One region of the Clostridium sp. X genome, then DNA from elsewhere that is predicted to be linked to it. Evidence: predicted binding sites of a transcription regulator. Region 1 holds the regulator's gene; each other region holds the start of a gene.
The links. Region 1 encodes LexA, which represses DNA repair genes until DNA is damaged. Its sites were predicted from a motif close to CNAACANNTGTTNG; they were not measured.

Region 2: the regulator LexA is predicted to act here: its motif matches at 5,850-5,863, upstream of ACX0KU_RS15465 (putative DNA modification/repair radical SAM protein).
Region 3: the regulator LexA is predicted to act here: its motif matches at 2,595-2,608, upstream of uvrB (excinuclease ABC subunit UvrB).

Annotation. Positions count from the first base shown of each region.
Region 1 is NZ_CM146912.1:2,583,479-2,591,230, forward strand. Features, by position in the region: gene miaA (tRNA (adenosine(37)-N6)-dimethylallyltransferase MiaA) at 1-828, shown strand, start outside; gene hfq (RNA chaperone Hfq) at 894-1,130, shown strand; gene ACX0KU_RS13065 (methionine gamma-lyase family protein) at 1,229-2,512, shown strand; gene lexA (transcriptional repressor LexA) at 2,566-3,177, opposite strand; gene ACX0KU_RS13075 (hypothetical protein) at 3,312-3,692, shown strand; gene ACX0KU_RS13080 (tyrosine recombinase XerC) at 3,781-4,767, opposite strand; gene purB (adenylosuccinate lyase) at 5,086-6,519, opposite strand; gene ACX0KU_RS13090 (HPr family phosphocarrier protein) at 6,707-6,964, opposite strand; gene ACX0KU_RS13095 (pyridoxal phosphate-dependent aminotransferase) at 7,052-7,752, opposite strand, start outside.
Region 2 is NZ_CM146912.1:3,068,273-3,076,024, reverse strand. Features, by position in the region: gene ACX0KU_RS15490 (ABC transporter permease subunit) at 1-758, shown strand, start outside; partial or broken gene larC (nickel pincer cofactor biosynthesis protein LarC) at 869-2,105, shown strand; gene larE (ATP-dependent sacrificial sulfur transferase LarE) at 2,112-2,924, shown strand; gene larB (nickel pincer cofactor biosynthesis protein LarB) at 2,926-3,675, shown strand; gene ACX0KU_RS15470 (TIGR03915 family putative DNA repair protein) at 3,679-4,422, opposite strand; gene ACX0KU_RS15465 (putative DNA modification/repair radical SAM protein) at 4,494-5,813, opposite strand; SAM riboswitch class I at 6,001-6,107, shown strand; gene metF (methylenetetrahydrofolate reductase [NAD(P)H]) at 6,220-7,125, shown strand; gene ACX0KU_RS15455 (methionine synthase) at 7,168-7,752, shown strand, end outside.
Region 3 is NZ_CM146912.1:1,462,825-1,470,576, forward strand. Features, by position in the region: gene ACX0KU_RS07515 (TolB family protein) at 1-489, shown strand, start outside; gene ACX0KU_RS07520 (cache domain-containing protein) at 634-1,545, shown strand; gene ACX0KU_RS07525 (HAMP domain-containing sensor histidine kinase) at 1,560-2,510, shown strand; gene uvrB (excinuclease ABC subunit UvrB) at 2,623-4,599, shown strand; gene uvrA (excinuclease ABC subunit UvrA) at 4,633-7,455, shown strand; gene ACX0KU_RS07540 (FHA domain-containing protein) at 7,538-7,752, shown strand, end outside.

The DNA.
Region 1 (7,752 bases):
GCAAAAATTACTGAGGAAGAAAAGCACGGTATTCCTCATCATTTAATTGATTTTGTTCATCCTCTTGAAGACTTTAGTGTAGCAGAGTTTAAACGAAAATCTATAGAAGTTATAAATAAAATTAATGAAAAAAATAAATTACCACTACTTGTAGGCGGAACAGGATTTTATATTGATTCACTAATTTTTAATTATGACTATGCACAGTCACATAAGGATGAAGAATATAGGGAACACTTGAAGTTGTTAGCGGAAGAGAAAGGTAATGAATTTGTTCATGACTTACTTAAAGATATAGATGAAGCATCTTTTAATAGGTTATATCCAAATGATTTAAAACGAGTTATAAGAGCACTTGAGGTTTATAAACTCACAGGAAAGACAATTAGTGAATATAACTCAGAACAAGATATTTATGATATACCTTATAATGTATACTACTTTGTGTTAACCATGAATAGGAAAGATTTATATGCTAGAATCGATGAAAGGGTAGATCTGATGATTGAACAAGGGCTAATAGATGAAGTTGTGAAATTAAAAACTATGGGATGTACAGAAAATATGCAATCAATGAAAGGGATTGGATATAAAGAAATCCTTTATTATCTAGATGGAAAGCTTACGTTAAATGAGGCTGTAGATATGATAAAAAAGGGTAGTAGAAATTATGCTAAACGACAATTAACTTGGTTTAGAAAAGATAAGAGAGCAATATGGATTGATAAAGACAACTATAAAAATGATGATGATGTATGCGATGTCATATTAGAACAATTTAAAAAGATGTATAAAGACAATAATAAATCACTTATAAAAGGATTTTAAAAAATAAAGGATTTTAGTTATTTTTATAGAATAACTTATGATATAAAACGATGGAGGTAAAATTTATGAATAAGCCAACAAATAATCTTCAAGACTTATTTTTAAACAATGCTAGAAAGAATAAAACTCATGTTATTATATATTTAACAAATGGATTTCAACTTAAAGGTAATGTTACGGGTTTTGATAATTTCACTATAATCTTAGATAGTGAAGGAAAACAGATGATGATATATAAGCATGCAGTATCTACCATATCTCCAGCAAAACCAATACTCTTCACAAAAGAGGATAGTAATTAGAGAATAGGCGATTAGTTTGCCTATTCTTTTTTTATGTGATAATATAAATACTAGTCAGGAGTGCCTTGACTAGTATTTATTTTCGGGGGTTTATACATATGATTAATGAAATGAAAGAGTATCTAATTAATAAATATCATATTAATAGTAGAGTTTTAGAATTGTACGAAAAAGCAATAAGTGATGTAAAATTAGAGTTTGAAGCTTTAGATGAGATAAGAGAATTTAATCAAATAAAAGTGTTAAATGCTATGCAAGAAGAGAGGATAAGTGATGCACATTTCACGAATTCCAGTGGATATGGATATGGAGACATTGGAAGAGATTCTTTAGATAAGGTATATGCTAGAATATTCAACTGTGAGAGTGCACTGGTAAGACCACATTTTGTAAATGGGACTCATGCACTTGGAAGTGCATTGTTTGGAAATTTAAGACCAGGTGATACTATGCTTTCTATATGTGGGAAACCTTATGATACTCTTCATGGAATCATTGGATTAGATACCGAGGAAGGTATGGGGTCGCTTAAAGAATTTGGAGTAAAATATAAACAAGTTGAACTTAATGAATTAGGAAAACCGGATTTAAATAAAATTAAGAATGTTTTGAAAGAGGATGATACTATAAAATTAGTACACATCCAAAGATCTACAGGATATGGGTGGAGAAAAGCTTTATTAATAGAAGATATTAAGAATGTAATTAGCTTTGTTAAAGGTATTAGAGAGAATATAATTTGCTTTGTAGATAATTGTTATGGAGAATTTATAGATATAATCGAACCTACTGATGTGGGTGCGGATTTAGCAGCAGGATCATTAATAAAGAATATAGGTGGAGGGATTACTCCAACGGGTGGATATATAGTTGGAGCTAAACAATGTGTGGAAAGATCCGCTTATAGACTTACTGTTCCGGGAATTGGTGGTGAGTGTGGTTCTACTTTTGGAGTTATGCGTTCTATGTATCAGGGTTTGTTTTTAGCGCCACATATAACTATGGAAGCTTTGAAAGGAGCTATCTTTTGTTCTAGGATTATGGAGTTAGCTGGCTTTGAGGTGTTGCCTAGTTATACAGATAAAAGAAGTGATATAATTCAGGCTATAAAATTTAATGATAAAGATAAATTAATAGAGTTTTGTAAGGGAATACAAATTGGATCTCCTATAGATTCTTTTGTTGCTTGCGAACCTTGGGATATGCCTGGATATACAGACCAGGTAATAATGGCAGCAGGAGCGTTTATACAGGGATCGTCAATAGAATTGTCGGCCGATGCTCCGATTAGAGAACCATATATAGCCTATCTGCAAGGTGGACTTACTTTCGATCATGCAAAGATAGGGATATTGATTGCTTTAAGCAGAATTTTAAAATAAAATATAAATTAAAAAAAGAATAAATGACTGAGTTTAATCAATCATTTATTCTTTTAATATCTTCTAAAAATACCAACTAATTTTCCAACTATTGTGCAGTTCTTTACTAATATAGGAGTCATAGTTTTGTTCTCGGGTTGTAGTCGTATGTAGTCTTTTTCTTTGAAAAATCTTTTTATTGTTGCTTCACTGTTGTCTATTAGTGCCACGACTATATCACCGTTTGATGCATAATTAGTTTTTTCTATTATAGCTAGGTCGCCATCGAATATACCGGCATCGATCATGCTTTCACCTGAAACATTTAAAATAAATAGATCTTTATTGCTAGGCATATAATTTAAAGAAATAGGGAAGGTGTCTTCTATATTTTCAACAGCTAAAATAGGTTCGCCGGCCGTTACTTTTCCTACAATAGGTATGTCAATCATTTCTTTGTTTATAATAGGATCCTTTAGTATTTCTATAGTTCTAGGTTTTGTAGAATCTCTTCTAATCATACCTTTCTTCTCTAGTCGTTCTAAATGACCATGTACAGTAGAAGTTGAACTAAGACCAACTCCTTTGCAAATTTCGCGAACGGAAGGTGGATATCCTTTTTCGCGTATTTGACTCTTTATAAACTCAAATATTTCAGTTTGTTTATCTTTTTTATCCACATTCATTTTATACACTCCTTATCTTATATTTTGAATTATATCATAGATTTTTATCAATATCAAACTAATGTTCTGTGAAACTTGATTATTGTGGTATAGTTTGATATAATGTTTGAATAAATATGGAAGAGGGGAAAAAAATGAAAAAAACTTGTATATTTCAAGAAGGTATTCCATGCAGCGACTGTGGAGAGTGTGCTAAATGTGATATAAACGAAAATAAAAAATGTAATAATTGTGCTAAGTGTTTAGAATTACAAGGTTTTGATGTTCGTGCAATTAATATTGAAGAGATTATAGATGAAGAGGATATAACTTTTGCGGATGAAGGGGAGAGTAATTCTGATATAGATATTGAAACTTTAGCTGAATTAAATAAAGATTTGAACGAATCAGATATAAAGATAGAATACATAGATGATATTGATGGATTATCTGAAATTCTAGAAAATGAGAATTCTGGAAAGTATATAAGTGAAGTGTTTCCGGGCATAATGGTTATAAATAAGAATATTAAATAGTGCTTTTGCTCAATTTATAAAACGATAATTTTCTATTGATTAATATTCACTATTAATTAATGGAAATTTATCGTTTATTTATTAGAACTTATTCTTCGCTAAGCGGGTTTAAACTAACTGCATGCCTTAGAGTTTCGTCATCCACATGGGTGTATATTTGTGTAGTAGATATGTTTTCGTGGCCTAATATTTTTTGTAAACTACGTATATCTACATTTCCGTATTTGTACATTAAAGTAGCTGCTGTATGTCTTAATTTGTGTGGAGAAAACTTTTGGTTTTCTAGACCAGCTTTAACTATGTATTTTTTTACTAATAGCTCAACACTTCTTTTATTGATTCTATTATAATTTCTGCTGATAAATAAAGCGTCTTTATCTTTTTCTGCTACCTTAGAGTTTTTGTGTTGTCGTATAGGTAGATAAGAATTTATGGATCTCAAACATGCGCCATTTAAATATATTGTTCGTTCTTTATTTCCTTTACCTATTATAGTAAGGGTATCTTCTTTTATTCGAGAAATATCTATACTGCAAAGCTCAGAAAGTCTTAAGCCGCAATTTAAAAATAATGTTATTATACAGTAATCTCTTTCTTTATTTTCTCCATCTATAGATGAGAGGAGCAATTTGCTTTCGTCAAGTGTAAGGTATACTGGGTTTCTTTTATTTGTTTTAGGGGACTCCAGTTCAGAAGCGGGGTTTTCATCTAATATCTTTGATTTTCCGTATAAATATTTAAAGAATGATTTTAATGCAGCAACTTTTCTGGCACGAGCAAAATTGCCGTTGTTTCTGTAATTTTCGGCAAAAGATATAAAAGCGTATAGGTCTGATAAATTTATTTTTCTTATAAAAAACTTATCTATATCATTTATGATTATTTCGTCGAAGTTAATATCCTTTGAAACTAATCCTTTATACAATTTTAGAAATTTAAAAAACATAGTTAGATCTAATTTATATCCTAAAATTGTGTTAGGTGATTTTCCTTTAATTGTTCCGAGATAAGTTAAAAACTCGTTTAGATGTTCTGGTAAAGATGGATTGAACATATTCGAAAGCTGATATTCCATAGTCTCCTCCTTTTTCAGTGTACCAACTTCGCTAAATATACATTTAGCGAAGTTGGTAATGTTATTTTTTTACTAGTGTTATCTTTTTTAGCACTATAGTTGTATTATACTACAATAGTTTAAGTTTGGCATTAACATACAGTTGAGAAACAATGTTTATGTAATACGGTTTTATACAAAAATATTATTTTTAAAATTATATAATACTTGTAAATGTACAGTTGAATAATTTTTAAAATTAATTTTTGCTTAAAATTAAAATCCAACAATTATGTATATATACATAATTGTTGGATAAATATACATTATAAAATATTCTTATACATTTATAGATACATCGATACCTAATATATCTTTATTTTCATCAAGAATAGGATTAATGCTATATTTTATAAATTCTTCAACTTGACCTGGAGCTCTGCCAGTGAATTTTTCAGGATTTATTATAGATAATATCTCTTCTTCGCTCATGTAAAAAGATTCATCTTTGATAATTCTTTCGATTAAATCATTGTTAAGACCCTCTTCTTTCACTCTTTTACCTGCTTCCATAGAAAGAATTCTTATTTTTTCGTGTAACTCCTGCCTATCCCCTCCTCTTTTTACGGCTTCCATAAGTATATTTTCGGTAGCCATAAAAGGAAGTTCGCTATCCACGTGGGATCTAATAACTTTTTCATATACAACCATACTTTCAGTTATATTTATATATAAATTCAGAACCCCATCTAAAGCCAAAAAGCATTCCGAAACTGATAATCTTTTATTAGCTGAATCATCTAGAGTTCTTTCAAACCATTGAGTTCCAGCAGTTATAGCAGGATTAAGAGAATTAACTATTACAAATCTACTTAAAGCACTAATTCTCTCCGATCTCATCGGATTTCTTTTATAAGCCATAGCCGATGAACCTACTTGATTCTTTTCAAAAGGCTCTTCCATTTCCTTCATGTTTTGCAATATTCTTAAGTCATTGCTGAATTTATAGGCGCTTTGAGCAACTTCTGATAGAGTATTTAATACAATAGAATCAACTTTCCTTGGATAAGTTTGCCCAGTGACTTCGTACGCCTTATCAAAACCCATCTTTTCTACTACTAAAACTTCTAATTGTTTTACTAACTCCTCGTTATCGTTAAACAACTTCATAAAACTAGCTTGAGTTCCTGTTGTTCCTTTAACCCCTCTTAACTTTAAGTTATTTATTGTAAAATCTAAGTTTTCTACATCAATTAATAAATCTTCAATCCAAAGTGTAGCTCTCTTACCAACAGTAGTAAGTTGAGCAGGTTGCAAGTGAGTAAAACCTAGTGTAGCGAGACTCTTGTATTTAATTGCAAACTTAGATAAATTACTTATTACATTTAAAATCTTTTTCTTTATTAAAACAAGAGCCTCTCTCATAACTATTAAATCTGTGTTATCGCCTACGTAGCAACTTGTTGCTCCTAAATGTATAATACCTTTAGCCTTAGGACATTGAAGTCCATATGCATATACATGACTCATAACATCATGTCTAATTTCTTTTTCTTTTTCTTCTGCATCTTCATAATTTATATTTTCTATGTTCGTTTTTAATTCATATATCTGTTCGTCAGATATATCTAATCCTAATTCTTTCTCACTCTCAGCTAAAGCTACCCAAAGTTTGCGCCAAGTTTTAAATTTCATTTCTTCTGAAAATAAATAAGACATCTCTTTAGAAGAATATCTACTATTTAGCGGTGAATTATAAGTATTTTTTTTCATAGTAAACCTCCATACATATGTTATGCATATTTTTAATATATTTATTCATATTATAACATATATTAATCATGTTGATAAGTCATTCGTTCGTTAATTATAATACTTATATAGTTTCTGCAATTTTTTTAATTAATATTATAAAGTAAAATTAGGCTAATAAATAAAGGGCTTTTAAGCCCTTTATTTATTAGCCTAGAGATTCGATTAATTTAATCATTTCTTCAGCAGCTAAAGCTTCATCATCGCCGGAAGTAATTATAGTAACAGTAGAATCCTTAGTTACTCCAAGGGAAAGAACGCCTATCAAGCTTTTAACATTTGCTTTTTTATCTTTATATTCCATCTGGATATCAGACTTAAAGGAAGAAGCCTTTTTTACTAGAGTTGTTGCCGGACGTGCATGTAGCCCTGTTGATGCTTTAACAATAGCTTCTTTTTTAATCACATCGTTCACCTCTTTAAAATATATTTTATTAATAATCGCAATACTATTTTTATTTAAGATAACTTTAAATTTAATATTACTCTAAAACTATTTGAATTTAGATATAAAACCTTCAATTCTATTTAAGCCTTCAGTAATTTTTTCCATAGAGGTAGCATAAGATAATCTTACATATTCATCTAATCCGAAAGCGATACCCGGAATAACCGCCACCTTTTCTATCTCTAGTAGTAATTCTGAAAATTCCAGGGAATTGGTTGGTGATTTGTCAGCTATAGTTTTACCAAATAAGGCAGAAACATTCATCATAATATAAAAAGCTCCTTCGGCATTTATACATGATAACGAATCTATGGAGTCTATTCTAGAAATCATATAATCTCTTCTAGATTCAAATTGTTTAATCATTTGGTGTAATTCATCTTGAGAACCACTTAATGCTTCTAATGCTGCATATTGAGAGATAGATGTAGGGTTAGATGTTGTATGACTTTGAATGCTAGACATTAATTTTATAACCTCTATTGGTCCGGCTGCATATCCTATTCTCCACCCAGTCATTGCATATGATTTAGAAACTCCATTAATAACAATTGTTCTTTTATATGCATCTTCGCTTAAGCTAGCGATACTAATATGTTGTTTAGAACCATATATTAATTTTTCATATATTTCATCTGATATTATTATCAAATCATGTTTTTGACAAAATTCAGCTATCATTAACAACTCGGTTTTATCGTAAACAGCACCAGTTGGATTGTTAGGACTGTTTATAATGATAGCTT
Region 2 (7,752 bases), 480 kb from region 1:
TCGAACCGGAATATAATTCTTACGATGTAACAGCAACAAAGTACATTAGAGATCTATTTAGTATTCTTGGGGCAATTTTCCTAGTAGTAGGAGTGATTATATTTAGTTCAGATATGGTTTCAGGAGAATACACTCCAGCTACTATGAAGTTTTTACTAACTCAACCGGTATCAAGAGGAAAGGTATTACTATCAAAGTTTATTGCATTACTGTTATCTGCAACAATAATTATTGTTCTTATAGAGCTTACAGCATTTTTAATAATGGGTATGATATTTAGTTTTGGAAATATGGATTATCCTATAGCAGTCGGCACAAGATTTGTATATGATAATTCAGTTGCAGTAGAAATGGGACGTAAAGCTATGAGTGTGGTAGAGGGAAGTACAATCATAATACCTATGTGGAAATATTTAATACAGATGTTTTTACTTCAAGTACTATTTATAGTAGCTTCAGCATCCTTTGCTTTTTTATTATCTACTGTTGTAAAAAGCAGTATGGTGTCAATTGCTATAAGTGTAGTAACGATTATAGTATTTACAATATTTCAAAACATACCTTATGTTAGAGACTATGCACATTTTATATTCACTACCTTTGGAGATGCATCAACAATTTTAAGTGGCAATATGGCTCTAAGCTTCAATAATCCCAGTGTGACAACAGTTTTTGCAGTAGGGGTAATGGTTGTATGGTCAGTTGTAAGTTATCTTATTTCACATGTAGTGTTTATTAAAAGAGATATACTTATTTAATTAAAATTTAGGATATTATATAATAATAAATAGGGGCATAACACAGTTTTTGTGAAAAAATGTGTTATGCCCCTAAAATGCATTAATTATGAAAGAATGGAGAGGTAAACGTGAGGATACTTTATTATGATTGCTTTGCAGGAATAAGTGGAGATATGAACTTAGGAGCTATGATAGATGTTGGGGTGGACAAGGATTTTTTGATAAAAGAACTTTCAAAATTGAAATTAGATAATGAATTCGAGATAAAAGTTAGAAGAGAAAGTAGAAAAGATATTGATGGAACAAAAGTAGATGTAATCTTAAAGCATGAACACAGTCATGGTAACGGTCACCATAATCATTCTCATAATCACTCTCATGAAGGGCATCATGTGCATAGGAATCTAGAACATATTGAACATATAATCAATTCAAGTGAGTTAAATGATAATGTGAAAAAAGCAAGTTTGAATATCTTTAAAAAGGTAGCAGAGGCAGAGGCAAAAGTTCATGGGAAATCATTATATGAAGTTCATTTTCATGAAGTAGGTGCTATAGACTCTATTATAGATATAGTAGGAGCAGCTATATGTTTAGAGTATTTAAAAGTAGATAAGATTATGGCATCATCAGTGGAATTAGGTGGGGGCTTTGTTAAGTGTGCGCATGGACTTATTCCAGTTCCAGCACCTGCTACAGTAGAAATACTTAAAGGGGTTCCAGTAAAGGCAGGTATAGTACCTTTTGAAACTACAACACCAACAGGGGCTGCGATACTAGCTTCAACCGTTGAGGAGTTTTCAGATATTAAAGAATTTATTATTGAAAAGATAGGATATGGAGTAGGTAATAGGGATACAGAAATTCCAAATGTTCTAAGGGTGTATTTAGGTAAAAAAAACTGAAGAATCACAGGTAGATGATGTAGATAAAGATGAAGCCTACCTTCTAGAATGTAATATTGATGATATGAATCCGGAACTGTATGAATACATAATCGGAAAGCTTTTTAGTAAGGGAGCCATAGATGTATACAGAGTTCCGATTCTTATGAAGAAGGAAAGATTAGGAGTTATATTAAGTGTATTAGTTAAAGAAGAAGATAAAGAAATTTTAAAGGAAATAATGTTTAGAGAAACAACGACTTTGGGCATTAGAGAATATAAGATTAATAGGACAAAGCTAAAAAGAAAGATAGAAACTATTGATACGGTTTATGGAGAAATAAGCATTAAAAAAGCTTATTATAAAGGGGAAATGATTAGAGTAAAACCAGAATACGAAGATTGCAAAAAACTTGCAGAAGATAAAAATGAGCCTATTAAGAAAGTATATGATGAAGTATTAAAAAGAATAGGGGAGTAACAATAAATGAATAATGAAAAATATCTTAATCTAATTAATTATCTAAAAAATTTAGGAAGTGTTGTAGTTGCTTTTTCAGGAGGAGTAGATAGTACATTCCTTCTTAAAGTGGCAAAAGAGGCTTTAGGGGATAAGGCAGTAGCACTTACAATAAATTCTCCCTATATTCCTAAGTGGGAAATAGAAGAAGCAAAAGAGCTAGTAAAGGAAATAAAAATAAGACATGAATTTTTAGAAGTGCCTACTATAATAGATGAAATTAAGTTTAATCCAAAAGATAGGTGTTATCTGTGTAAAACAGCAGTGTTTACAATGGTAAAAGAATTTGCAGTAAAAAATGGTTATAAATATGTATTAGATGGAACAAATGCTGATGATATAAATGATTACAGACCAGGACTAAGAGCTTTAAAGGAGCTTGATATTAAAAGTCCACTTCTTGAAAATGGACTAAGTAAAAAAGAAATAAGAGAACTTTCAAAAGAACTTAATTTACCAACTTGGAATAAGCCACCTTATGCTTGTATTCTTTCGAGAATTCCATATGGAACTGAACTTAAAGTAGAAGAGTTTGAGAAAATAGAGAAATCAGAAAGATACTTAATGGATAAAGGGTTTATTGCAGTTCGTGTAAGATCTCACGGAGATTTAGCTAGAATTGAGGTTCCAAGAGAAGCTATAAACAGATTATTTGATGAAAATTTATTAAACGAAATTTCTACAAAGCTTAAGGAGTTTGGATTTAACTATGTATCTTTAGATATGCAAGGGTATAAAACAGGAAGCCTTAATGTTGGAATAGAAGAAAAGGGGAATTAGGATGAACTCAGAGGATATGAGAACACTTTTAGAAGGAGTAAAAAATGGAAGTATATCAATTGATGTTGCCACAGAAAAACTTGAAGACTTACCGTATAAGGAATTAGGGTATGCAAAGATTGATAATCATAGAGAACTAAGAGTAGGATATCCTGAGGTCATATACTGTGCAGGAAAAACAGTTGAACAGGTTAAAGGTATCATAGAGTTTATGAATACAAAGGACAACAATATTTTAGGGACTAAGGCTACAAAAGAAATGTTCAAGGCAGTAAAGGAAATATGTAAGGAAGCAGAGTATAATGAACTTGCAAAAACTATTACAGTAAAAAAGAAGGATATTATAGAAACTGATACATATATTGCTGTAGTTACAGCAGGTACATCGGATCTGTCGGTATCAGAAGAAGCTGCAATTACAGCTGAGATATTTGGAAATAAAGTTGAGAGAATTAATGACGTAGGGGTAGCAGGAATACATAGATTATTTAGTAAGTTAGATATAATTAGAGGGGCTAAAGTTGTAGTTGCAGTAGCAGGTATGGAGGGAGCACTTGCTAGTGTTATAGGAGGACTTGTTGATAAACCAGTTATTGCAGTGCCAACCAGTGTAGGGTACGGAGCTAATTTTGGTGGACTTTCAGCACTTTTATCCATGCTAAACAGTTGTTCGAGTGGGACTAGCGTTGTTAATATAGACAACGGCTTTGGAGCAGGATATTTAGCAAGCATGATAAATAAATTAAAATAGGGATTAGGAAAGTTCCGTAAGGAACTTCCAATATCTTTTCGGCATATGCATCTTTTGAAGTTTAGGATTAAGTCTATTTTCTATAGTGGTACTTTTAAAGTACTCTTTCCATAGCATTTCATAGATACCATCTTCATTTTCCAATAGTAATTTAAGACTTTGTTCTTTAGAGAGAGACGTAATTGACCACTCATTTTTATTATATATGGCAGCTATTCCTCTCTTAACATCATGAATTATAAAGTTTTCATTGGCTAATCTCTCTGCAAAGTGTGGAGTAATTAAAGCTATTATATTATGATCAGGTTCTATAGGAGAGTACAAAAATTTATTCTCTATACTTTTAAATCGTACAAGTCCCAGTAACCTATGAATTTCAAAGGTAACTTTCTTAACTGCTTTATGAATCTCCAAAACTCTAGTATCCTGTACATATAAATCTAACTTATTACCAAGTTTAAAACCAAGTCTTATATAAGTATAAATCAAATTACTACAACCATTAATTTCAGAAAGATATACATAAAATATGTACTTTAATGAAATAGGTGAAATCTTTATTTTTATAGCCTCATACACTTTAGACGCTTTGATTTTATTAGTTTCAATATATATAGGATTAGTTAATAAGTCGGGAATAAATTCAGCCTCTTTTAAGATTTTCTCAGGTTTTTTACTACTATAATAGGCTTCATAGACAGAAGTAAGAAGACCCTCAAAGCTACCGTCATATATATAACAAAGCAAAATATCACCTCTAGTTTCTAATTTATTGTGTTTTAAACTTAAAAAACATATATATTATTAAAAATAGCATATCAAAATTCTCCATGTATTCGGCTTAAGGAATCATCAGGTCTATAAATAGCTGGAGTAGAAGTTAGAAAGGATAGCTGTTCGTAATTATTTAAAGAATTGCTACTGTACAAGCTGTTGCTTGGGTTATTAACAAGACGCTCCCTAATAAAGTCTTCTCTAAATCTTACATCACCATAGTACTTTCCTTTGCAGGTTATAAAATACTGAGCCCTTTTTAAAACCACTCCTAATTTTTTTAAGTCTGGAAAGTCTAAAGAATGAACTCTCCTTGCAGAGGCAATTTTACGTACAGACCTAACCCCTATACCAGGTATTCTCATTAGATCACTTGTATAGGCTTTATTTATTTCTATAGGGAACTTTTCAATATTTTTTAGTGCCCAGTCAGTTTTGGGGTCTAGATGTATGTCAAAGTTAGGATTATTTTCATTTAAGAGCTCTTTAGCAGAAAACCCATAAAATCTAAGAAGCCAATCAGCTTGATACAGTCTATGTTCTCTTAGAAGAGGGGGACTATTTAAAGCTGGCAGTTTTGGATTATTTGATATTGGAACGTAAGCAGAATAATAAACTCTTTTTAATCCATAACTTTTGTAGAGATTTTCTGATAGCTTTAATATATGGAAGTCATTTTCAGGGGTTGCTCCAATTATTAGTTGACTACTTTGACCTCCTGGTACAAAAGAGGGAGTACTTTTTAAATACTTTGAGGAGTACTTTGTCTCTGATATTTGGGAACTTATAAATGACATAGGTTTCAATATAGTTTCTTTAGTCTTTTGAGGAGCTAGAAGCTTTAAGCTAGATGAAGAGGGTAATTCAATATTAACACTCATTCTGTCTACTAGCTCTCCTGCTCTTTTTATAAGTAGTGGATCACAGCCAGGTATAGCTTTCATATGTATGTATCCATTAAAGTTATGAATGTTACGAAGGTTAGATACCACTTCAATCATAAGCTCCATAGTATAATTTGGACTTTTGAATACTCCAGAACTTAAAAATAAACCCTCTATGTAATTTCTTTTGTAAAAATTTACGGTTAAATCTACTATTTCTTCGGGAGTAAAAGCTGCTCTAGGTACATCATTTGAAAATCTATTTATGCAATACGCACAATCAAAGCAGCAGTAATTTGTAAGTAAGATTTTAAGAAGAGAAATACATCTTCCATCGGAAGTAAAGCTATGGCATATTCCACTTTCACTGGCATTGCCTAGGCCGCCCTTTGAATTTTTTCTTTTGCTTCCACTAGAAGAGCAAGAAACATCATATTTAGCTGCATCAGATAGTATTTTTAATTTTTCCTGTATATCCATAATAGCGCTCCTCTACTAATAATAACAAAATTATAGCAAACAAATGTTCGTGTGTAAATATATTATTACAAATATCTAGGATTTTATAACTTTTAGTATTAAAATAAAGGAATATTATTTATTTATATATTGACATGATAAAACAAAAGTATTAAAATGAATCATAGTTAAATTTAATAGAATAATTTTCTTATCACGAGAGGTGGAGGGACTGGCCCTTTGAAACCCGACAACCGGTATTTTTAATACAACGGTGTCAAATCCTGCAAAATCATTGATTTTGAGAGATAAGAGAGTGAGCGTAGATTTGATATATATATTTATAGAAATTTAAGCTGCTTTTCTTATAGAAAAGTAGCTTTTTTGTTTTTAAAAAGGGGCAAATTAATTTATAGGGGGCTATTTAATGTTAATAAAAGATTTGTTTACAAGTAAGAAACCGGTAATTTCCTTTGAGATATTTCCGCCACAAAAGGATTCTTCAATTGAAAGTATTTATAAAACTATTGATGCATTAGCACCGCTTAGACCAGATTATATAAGTGTAACTTATGGTGCGGGGGGAAGCAGTGCAAGCAGAAACAAAACAGTAGAAATAGCATCAATAATAAAGAATAAATATGATATTGAGGCACTAGCACACTTAACTTGTATTTCATCAACTAAAGATGAAGTAGATTATATACTAAAGCAGCTAAAAGAAAGTAATATAGAAAATGTTCTTGCATTAAGAGGAGATTTTCCACAAGACCCAGATTTTAAGTTTCCTGAACCACTTCAGTTTAATCACGCGGTAGATTTAGTTAAGCACATAAAACAGGATAATTATTTTTGTGTAGGTGGTACTTGTTACCCAGAAGGACATATAGAAGCAAGTGATATTAAAAGTGACTTATTCAATCTTAAAAATAAAGTAGATAATGGAACAGATTTTCTTATAACACAGTTATTTTTCGATAACAATTATTTTTATAACTTCAAAGAAAAAACAGATTTAATGGGAATTGCTACTCCGATTGAGGTAGGGGTAATGCCAGTTATAAATAGCAGACAGGTTAAAAGAATAGCTAGTCTTTGTGGAGCTAATATACCAGAAAAATTCTCTAAAATAATTGAGAAGTATATAGATAAACCAGAGGCATTAAAAGATGCTGGGATAGCTTATGCAACAGAGCAGATTGTAGATCTACTATCTTCAGGAGTATCAGGTATTCATATCTATACTATGAATAATCCAGAGGTAGCGAAAAAGATAGTGTATAATATATCTTCTATTGTAAATGCATTAGATATCAATAACAGTGTTATCTAGAATGGAAATTCAAACTAATTACCAGAGAGTGGGTGAGAATAGGTGTACATTAATAAAACTGAAGTTTTAAGATATTTGGGGCATAGATCAGAAATAATAGAAGAAAATTTAGATTTATTAGTTGATGAGTGCATTGAAGAAATAAAAAGCTATATAAATTATAGATATTCTTATAAGATATTTCACATACAAAAAGAAGAAGATAAGATTAATGTTATTGATAGCAATATAATTTTTCGTGGTAAGGATATAAAAGAACATCTAAAAGATTCTTCAATGTGTGCTATTCTAGGCGTAACTCTTGGTAATTTAGTAGATACTAAGATTAGATATTATGAAAAAGTAAACTTAACTAAAGCACTTATTTTGGATGCTTGTGCTACAACTGCTGTAGAATGGGTTTGTGATGAAGTTCAAAACTTAATAAAGAATGAGGCAGAAGAAAAAGTATTAGGTATTACCTACAGATATAGCCCAGGATATGGTGATTTAGAAATAGATATTCAACCTAAAATATTAAAAGCAATAGATGCTGAAAAAAAGATAGGACTTACTGTTACAGAAAGTAATATCCTAATACCGAGAAAGTCAGTAACGGCAATAATAGGGTTTCAGGACAGAAGTATT
Region 3 (7,752 bases), 1.1 Mb from region 1:
TCATTTTTTCTTGTAGAGAAAATGCAGGATAAAATTCTCTATGTGACAACAAATACTTCTTCACCAGAACTGTTTATGCTTAATTTATCAACAAAAGAAAAGAAAAAAATAAATATAAAAAATGTTGATGGCATTACTCCTTCACCAGATAGAAAACAGATGATAGTTTTTCAAGGATTAGACTCAAAAAGATCCATAATACTTTGTGATGCTGAGGGCAATACTATAAAAACCATTGCCGAGGGAACAGAAGTTACAGGGGCTTCATGGTCACCTGACCAGAGTAAAATTGCCTATAGCCTTAAATTGGTATCTAATGGTAGCACAAGCACCGGAATATATGTATACGATATGGTAACGGGTAAATCTACTCAAATTGCAGTTAATGTAGTTAATGCAGGAACTAGTTGGAGTCCGTCAGGTAAAAAAATAGTATTGACTGAAGCTTTAAGTGAAAAATATAACAGTAGTATAATTCATTTAAAATAACAAGAAGTCCTATAATTTTTTTAAATTATAGGACTTCTTGTTATTTATTGTATTATTACCATAGAAAGAAAAGATGATATAATGTATTATAATATAGAAAAGAATCTAAATTTTAAAGAGTTAAAAAAATTAAGGGGATGTTTTATGAAGAATTTAACTATAGGAGTAAAATTAATGATGTTAATATGTATAACATTAATTCCAGTAATCATAGTACAGACTATTAATATATATTACAATTTTAAACGAAATACAGATCAAAAATTACAAGCGAATGTGGAACTTGCTCAAGCTATATCTACTTCCTATTTTAATTATATAGAAGAATTATGGGTACAAGAGCTCATTATAAGTAAAGAAATACTTACAGAACCGAATAATACGAAAAAAATACAGTCCTATTTAGAGAGTGTAATTAATACTGAGGAGACGGCTTTACATAGATTATCATGGGTTAACCCTCAGGGAACAGCAACTGCAAGTACTTTAAAATATATGATTGGTCAATCTATAGCTGAAAGAGAATATTTTAAGAAAATACTAGCAGGGGAAGAAAAGGTGTTTGCTGATTTAACAAAAAGCTACATTGATGGGACTAGTGTAGTTCCTGTAGCAAGAGCAGTTAGAAAAGATGGAAAGCTAATAGGAGTATTAGTAGCTTCCCTTGATACCAATAGACTAGTATCATATATACCTAATGTTAAGTTGAACGCAGGAGATATATTAAGATTAGTAGATAGTAATGGAAATATTGTATATGATAATACTAGAAGTAAATTAACTTTTGAAGAAAGAAAAATGCCTAGTGAGGCTCTCTTAGAGGAAGCTTTTCAAGGGAAGATTTCTAAACTAGCCAAATATAAATCGAGCTTAGATGGAGTTTATAGAATGGGAGTTGGATACCCAATGAAAGAACTTGGATGGGTATGCTATATAAGTTCAGTAAGAAGTCTAGTATTAAAGGACACATATAGAGTAGCTATACAGTCTATAGTTTGTTTCATAGTTGTACTAGCACTATCGATATTAGTGTCATATAAATTTGGGAAAAAATAGTAGAGCCATTACTTGTGCTAAAAAGTAAAGCAGATGAGCTAAAGGAAGGAAACTATTCTGTTAGGACTAATATTACTGGTTCTGATGAAATAGAATCAACAGCAGAAGCCTTCGATCTTATGGCAGACAGCATAGAGCAATATGATAAAATGAAAAGTCAATTTTTTAGTAACTTATCTCATGAATTTAAAACTCCTATTAATGTAATATACTCTAGTACTCAGTTAATTGAAAGTTTTAAAGATACTTTAGAGGATGCTGAATTTAAAAACAAAACTATAAAGAATATAGCGGGAATAAAACAAAATTGCTATCGACTCATGAGACTAGTAGATAATATGATAGATGTTACACGATATGATTCAGGAAATTTAAAAATGAATCTTTACAATCTAAATATAGTGAGCATTATAGAAAATGTCAGTCTTTCAGTTGTTAAATTCGCAGATCAAAAAAATGTAACCATTATATTTGATACTGATGTTGAGGAGAAAGAAATATCTTGTGATCCTTACATGATTGAAAGAATACTACTTAATCTAATATCAAATTCACTTAAATTTACCGATGGAGGTGGATTTATTTATATAAATGTTTATGACAAAGAAGATAAGGTTGTTTTTTCGGTAAGAGACACTGGAATTGGTATTCCAGAAGATAAGCTTTCTATTATATTTGATAGATTTAGACAGATTGATACATCTTTAAGTAGAAATCAAGAAGGAAGTGGCCTGGGACTATCTATTGTAAAAGCTTTAGTGGAGGCGCAAAAAGGAAGTATAACTGTAGCTAGTGAACCAGGTAAAGGTACAGAATTTATAGTAGAGCTACCTACAACCTTATTGCCACAAGATAATAAAGAAAATGAAAGAATATCATTTGAAAATCGTAGCAATACTATACAAAAGATCCAAATAGAGTTTTCGGATATATATTCTATTAGAGAAAAAATAAATAAATTATAGAGCACTAAGACTTAAAAATCTTGGTGTTTTTTCATTTAATTTTGCATTGACATAAAAATATTAAAAGTATAAAATTGATGTAATCGAACTAACGTTCATGGGAGATGAGAACATGGGAGATTTTAAAATACATTCAAAATTCAAGCCAACAGGGGATCAACCATCGGCTATAGATAGCATAGTTAGAGGAATTAATAACAATGAGAAGTTTCAAACATTATTAGGGGTAACGGGATCAGGTAAGACTTTTACTATGGCCAATATTATTGAGAGAGTTCAAAAACCTACATTAATATTAGCTCATAATAAGACCTTAGCAGCACAGTTAACTTCGGAGTTTCGTGAGTTTTTTCCAGAAAATGCTGTAGAATACTTTGTTTCATATTATGACTACTACCAACCAGAAGCCTATTTACCACATACTGATACTTTTATCGAAAAAGATGCTGCTATAAATGATGAAATTGATAAATTAAGACATTCGGCTACATCAGCACTACTTGAGAGAAAAGATGTGATAGTAGTAGCTTCTGTTTCTTGTATTTATGGTCTAGGTAATCCAGAGGAGTACAAGAAGCTTACTGTATCTCTTAGAGAAGGCATGCAGAAGGATAGAGATGAGGTAATGCGACAACTTGTTGATATACAATATGAAAGAAATGAAATGAATTTTGTGAGAGGTACCTTTAGAGCCAGAGGAGATACATTAGATATTTTCCCAGCATCTTCATCAAGTAGTGGTATAAGAGTTGAATTTTTTGGAGATGAAATAGATAAGATAAGAGAATTTGATGTTTTAACGGGAAATATTTTGAGTACCAGAAATCATGTATCTATATTTCCAGCATCTCACTTTGCTACCTCAAAAGATAGATTAGAAATTGCTATAAAGAAGATTGAAGAAGAATTAGAAAATACAGTTAAAGAGTTTGTATCTGAAGAAAAGCTTTTAGAGGCTCAGAGAATAAAACAGAGAACGAATTTTGACATAGAGATGATGAGAGAAATCGGATATTGTAGTGGGATTGAAAATTATTCGAGAGTTTTAGACGGCAGAGCTGCAGGAACGCCACCACAGACATTAATAGATTATTTCCCGGGCGATTTTTTGTTGTTTATTGATGAAAGCCATGTTACTTTGCCGCAAGTTAAGGCAATGTATGGTGGAGATAGATCAAGGAAAGAGAATTTAGTAGGGTATGGATTTAGACTTCCTTGTGCTTTTGACAATAGACCATTAAAATTTGATGAATTTGAGGGAAAGATGAATCAAACTCTGTTTGTAAGTGCTACTCCTGCACAGTATGAGCTTGATCACTCAACAAATGTTGCAGAACAAATTATAAGACCTACTGGTCTATTAGATCCGGAAATAATAGTGAAACCTATAAAGGGTCAAATAGATGATTTATATGGAAGTATTAGGGAGACTATTGATAAAGGATTTAGAATTTTAGTTACTACCCTTACAAAGAAAATGTCAGAGGATTTAACAGATTATCTAAAAGAGATGGGAATTAAAACAGAGTATCTTCATTCAAGTATTGATACTATGAAAAGAATGGAGATAATAAGAGATCTTAGACAAGGTGAATTTGATGTTCTTGTAGGAATTAATCTTTTAAGAGAAGGACTAGATATTCCAGAAGTAGCTTTAGTGGCAATTCTAGATGCAGATAAGGAAGGGTTTTTAAGATCAGAAACTTCTCTTATACAAACTATAGGAAGAGCTGCAAGAAATTCAGAGAGTAAGGTTATAATGTATGCAGATAGAATTACTAAAGCTATGAACAGCGCTATTAGTGAAACTAATAGAAGAAGAGCAATTCAGATGGAGTATAACGAAAAGAATGGAATAACTCCAACAACGGTATTAAAAGATGTTAGAGCTGTACTGCAAACTAAGGTTACAGAAGAATCAGGTATTTATAGTGCTGATTCACAAACAGAAAAGCTTTCTAAGAAGGATATTGAAAAGCTTATAGCTAAACAAGAAAAGGAAATGAAGCAAGCAGCTAAGGAATTACAATTTGAAAGAGCAGCACAGCTACGTGATGAGATAAATAAGCTAAAAGAAAAACTAATGTAAATTAGCTACTGGTTAATAAAGAAGGGAGTAAACATGAAGGATAAAATATTCATAAAGGGTGCTAAGGTTCATAACTTAAAAAATGTAGACTTAGAAATTCCTAGAGATAAACTAGTGGTATTCACTGGCCTTTCAGGGTCAGGAAAATCATCACTAGCTTTTGATACTCTATATGCAGAAGGGCAAAGAAGATATGTAGAATCCTTATCCTCATATGCAAGGCAGTTCCTAGGTCAAATGGATAAGCCAGATGTTGAATATATAGAAGGGCTATCTCCAGCTATATCTATAGATCAGAAGACAACCAGTAAGAATCCACGTTCAACTGTTGGAACTGTTACAGAGATATATGATTACTTAAGATTATTATATGCTAAGATAGGTATACCCCATTGCCCTAAATGCGGAAAGGAAATTACTCAGCAAACCATAGATATGATGGTGGATAAGATATTAGAGATTCCAGAGAGAACAAAGATACAAATTTTAGCTCCTATAATTAAGGGAAGAAAAGGGCAGCATACAAAGGTTTTAGAAAATATAAAGAAAAATGGGTTTGTAAGAGCAAGAATTGATGGGGAGATTTTAGACCTACAAGAAGAAGAGGTAAATCTTGATAAGAATAAAAAACATAATATTGAAGCAGTAGTAGACAGATTAGTTGTAAAAGAAGGAATTTCAACTAGACTTACAGACTCTCTTGAAACAGCCTTAAAGATAGCAGAAGGGTTAGTAATAGTAGATATAATTGATGGAGAAGAAATTTTATTTAGTGAAAAATTTGCGTGTCCTGACTGTGGTATAGGTATAGATGAACTTGCCCCTAGATCTTTTTCATTTAATGCTCCTTTTGGAAAATGTGATAAATGTGATGGAATAGGAAGCTTAATGGAAATAGATGAAGACTTAGTAATACCTGATAAGAGTAAGAGTATCTTAGAGGGGGCTATAATGACTTTAGGAGATGGAGCGCTAAAAGAAGAGTCATGGACTTTTAGTATATTAAAGGCTTTATCAAAAGAGTATAAATTTGATTTAAATACTCCAGTAGAAGAACTTCCAAGAGATATTTTAGATTATATTTTATACGGACTCCAGGGAGATAAGATAACTGTAGAATACGTTAAGGAAGATAAGCAAGGATTATATAGCCACAGGTACGAAGGATTAATTAATAATCTTAGAAGAAGATATATGGAAACAAATTCAGATTATATAAAAGGACAAATAGAGCAGTACATGAGTGACACTCCTTGTCCTAAATGTAATGGCGCAAGATTAAGACCAGAGATTTTATCAGTAACTGTGGGTGGGAAAAATATATTTGAGTTTACGAGTATGGCTATTAAGGATGAATTAGCTTTTATAGATAATTTAGAGTTATCAGAGAAAAATGCTATCATCTCTAATCAAATTATAAATGAAATAAAAAGTAGGTTAAAATTCTTAGTAGATGTAGGGTTAGACTATTTAAATCTAACTAGAAAAGCGGGTACACTATCAGGGGGAGAATCTCAGAGAATAAGACTGGCAAGTCAAATTGGATCTGGACTTGTTGGAGTTTTATATATTCTCGATGAGCCCAGCATAGGATTACATCAAAGAGATAATGATAGACTAATTGGAACTTTAAAACATCTTAAAGAACTAGGAAATACTTTAGTTGTAGTTGAACACGATGAAGATACAATTAGAGCAGCTGACTTTATTGTTGATATTGGTCCAGGAGCTGGTGAACATGGTGGAAATATTGTGGTTGCTGGTGATATATCTGCTGTAAAAGAATGTGCTGTTTCAATAACAGGTGAATATTTAACGGGTAAAAAGAAAATAGAAGTTCCTAGTGAAAGAAGAAAAGGTAATGGAAATGTTATAAAGGTCTGTGGAGCGAAAGAAAATAACCTTAAAAATGTAAGTGTAGATTTCCCATTAGGAGTACTTACTTCTGTTACTGGAGTTTCAGGTTCAGGAAAAAGTACATTAGTAAATGAAATACTTTATAAGGGACTTAATAAGAAGATTAATAGATCTAAGAATATTCCGGGACTGCATGATGATATTCTAGGTTTTGAAAATATAGATAAAATAATAAATATAGATCAAAATCCAATAGGAAGAACTCCAAGGTCTAATCCTGCTACCTATACCGCTTTATTTGATATTATAAGAGAGATTTTTTCTAACACGCCAGAAGCTAAGATGAAAGGATATAAGCCAGGAAGATTTAGCTTCAATGTTAAAGGTGGGCGATGTGAAGCTTGCCATGGAGATGGTATAATTAAAATAGAAATGCAATTTTTATCTGACGTATATGTTCCTTGTGAGGTGTGTAAAGGGAAGAGATACAACAGAGAGACTTTAGAGGTTAAGTATAAGGGTAAGAATATTGATGAAATATTAAACATGACTGTTGAAGAAGGAGTAGAGTTCTTCAAAAATATTCCGAGAGCAAAAAATAAGCTAGAAACTTTAATGGATGTTGGACTTGGGTATGTTAGGCTTGGACAACCGTCAACACAGTTATCAGGTGGAGAAGCTCAAAGAATTAAATTAGCTTATGAACTTTCAAAGAGAAGTACGGGAAAGACATTATTTATTCTTGATGAACCTACAACTGGTCTTCATACAGATGATGTAAGTAGACTTATAACTATACTCCAACGTTTAGTTGAAGTAGGTAATACAGTTGTGGTGATAGAGCATAATCTAGATGTTATAAAATGTTCAGATCATATAATAGATTTAGGACCAGAAGGTGGAGACAAAGGAGGAACTATATTAGATATAGGAACTCCGGAGAAAATATCTAAAAATAAAAATTCATACACAGGATATTATTTGAAAAACATGTTATAATAGAAAGAAATATTAAACGAAAAACTAGCATTTTAAAATGCTAGTTTTTCATATAATAAATTTTTAATAAGAAGGTGAAAGTATGCCTTTACTGAGATTAGTTTTAAGAGTTCTCATTATTGCAGTTATATATATTATAATCTTTTGGGCATTAAGAATTATGTATAAGGATATAAAGGGGCAAAATAAGAAAAAGAATAGTATAAAAAGGCTAGGTCTTGAAGTTATTCAAATAGGACAGGGAAACTCTATACTAAAGGTAGGATCTGTTGTACCCATTTCTACAAGGCTTACAAT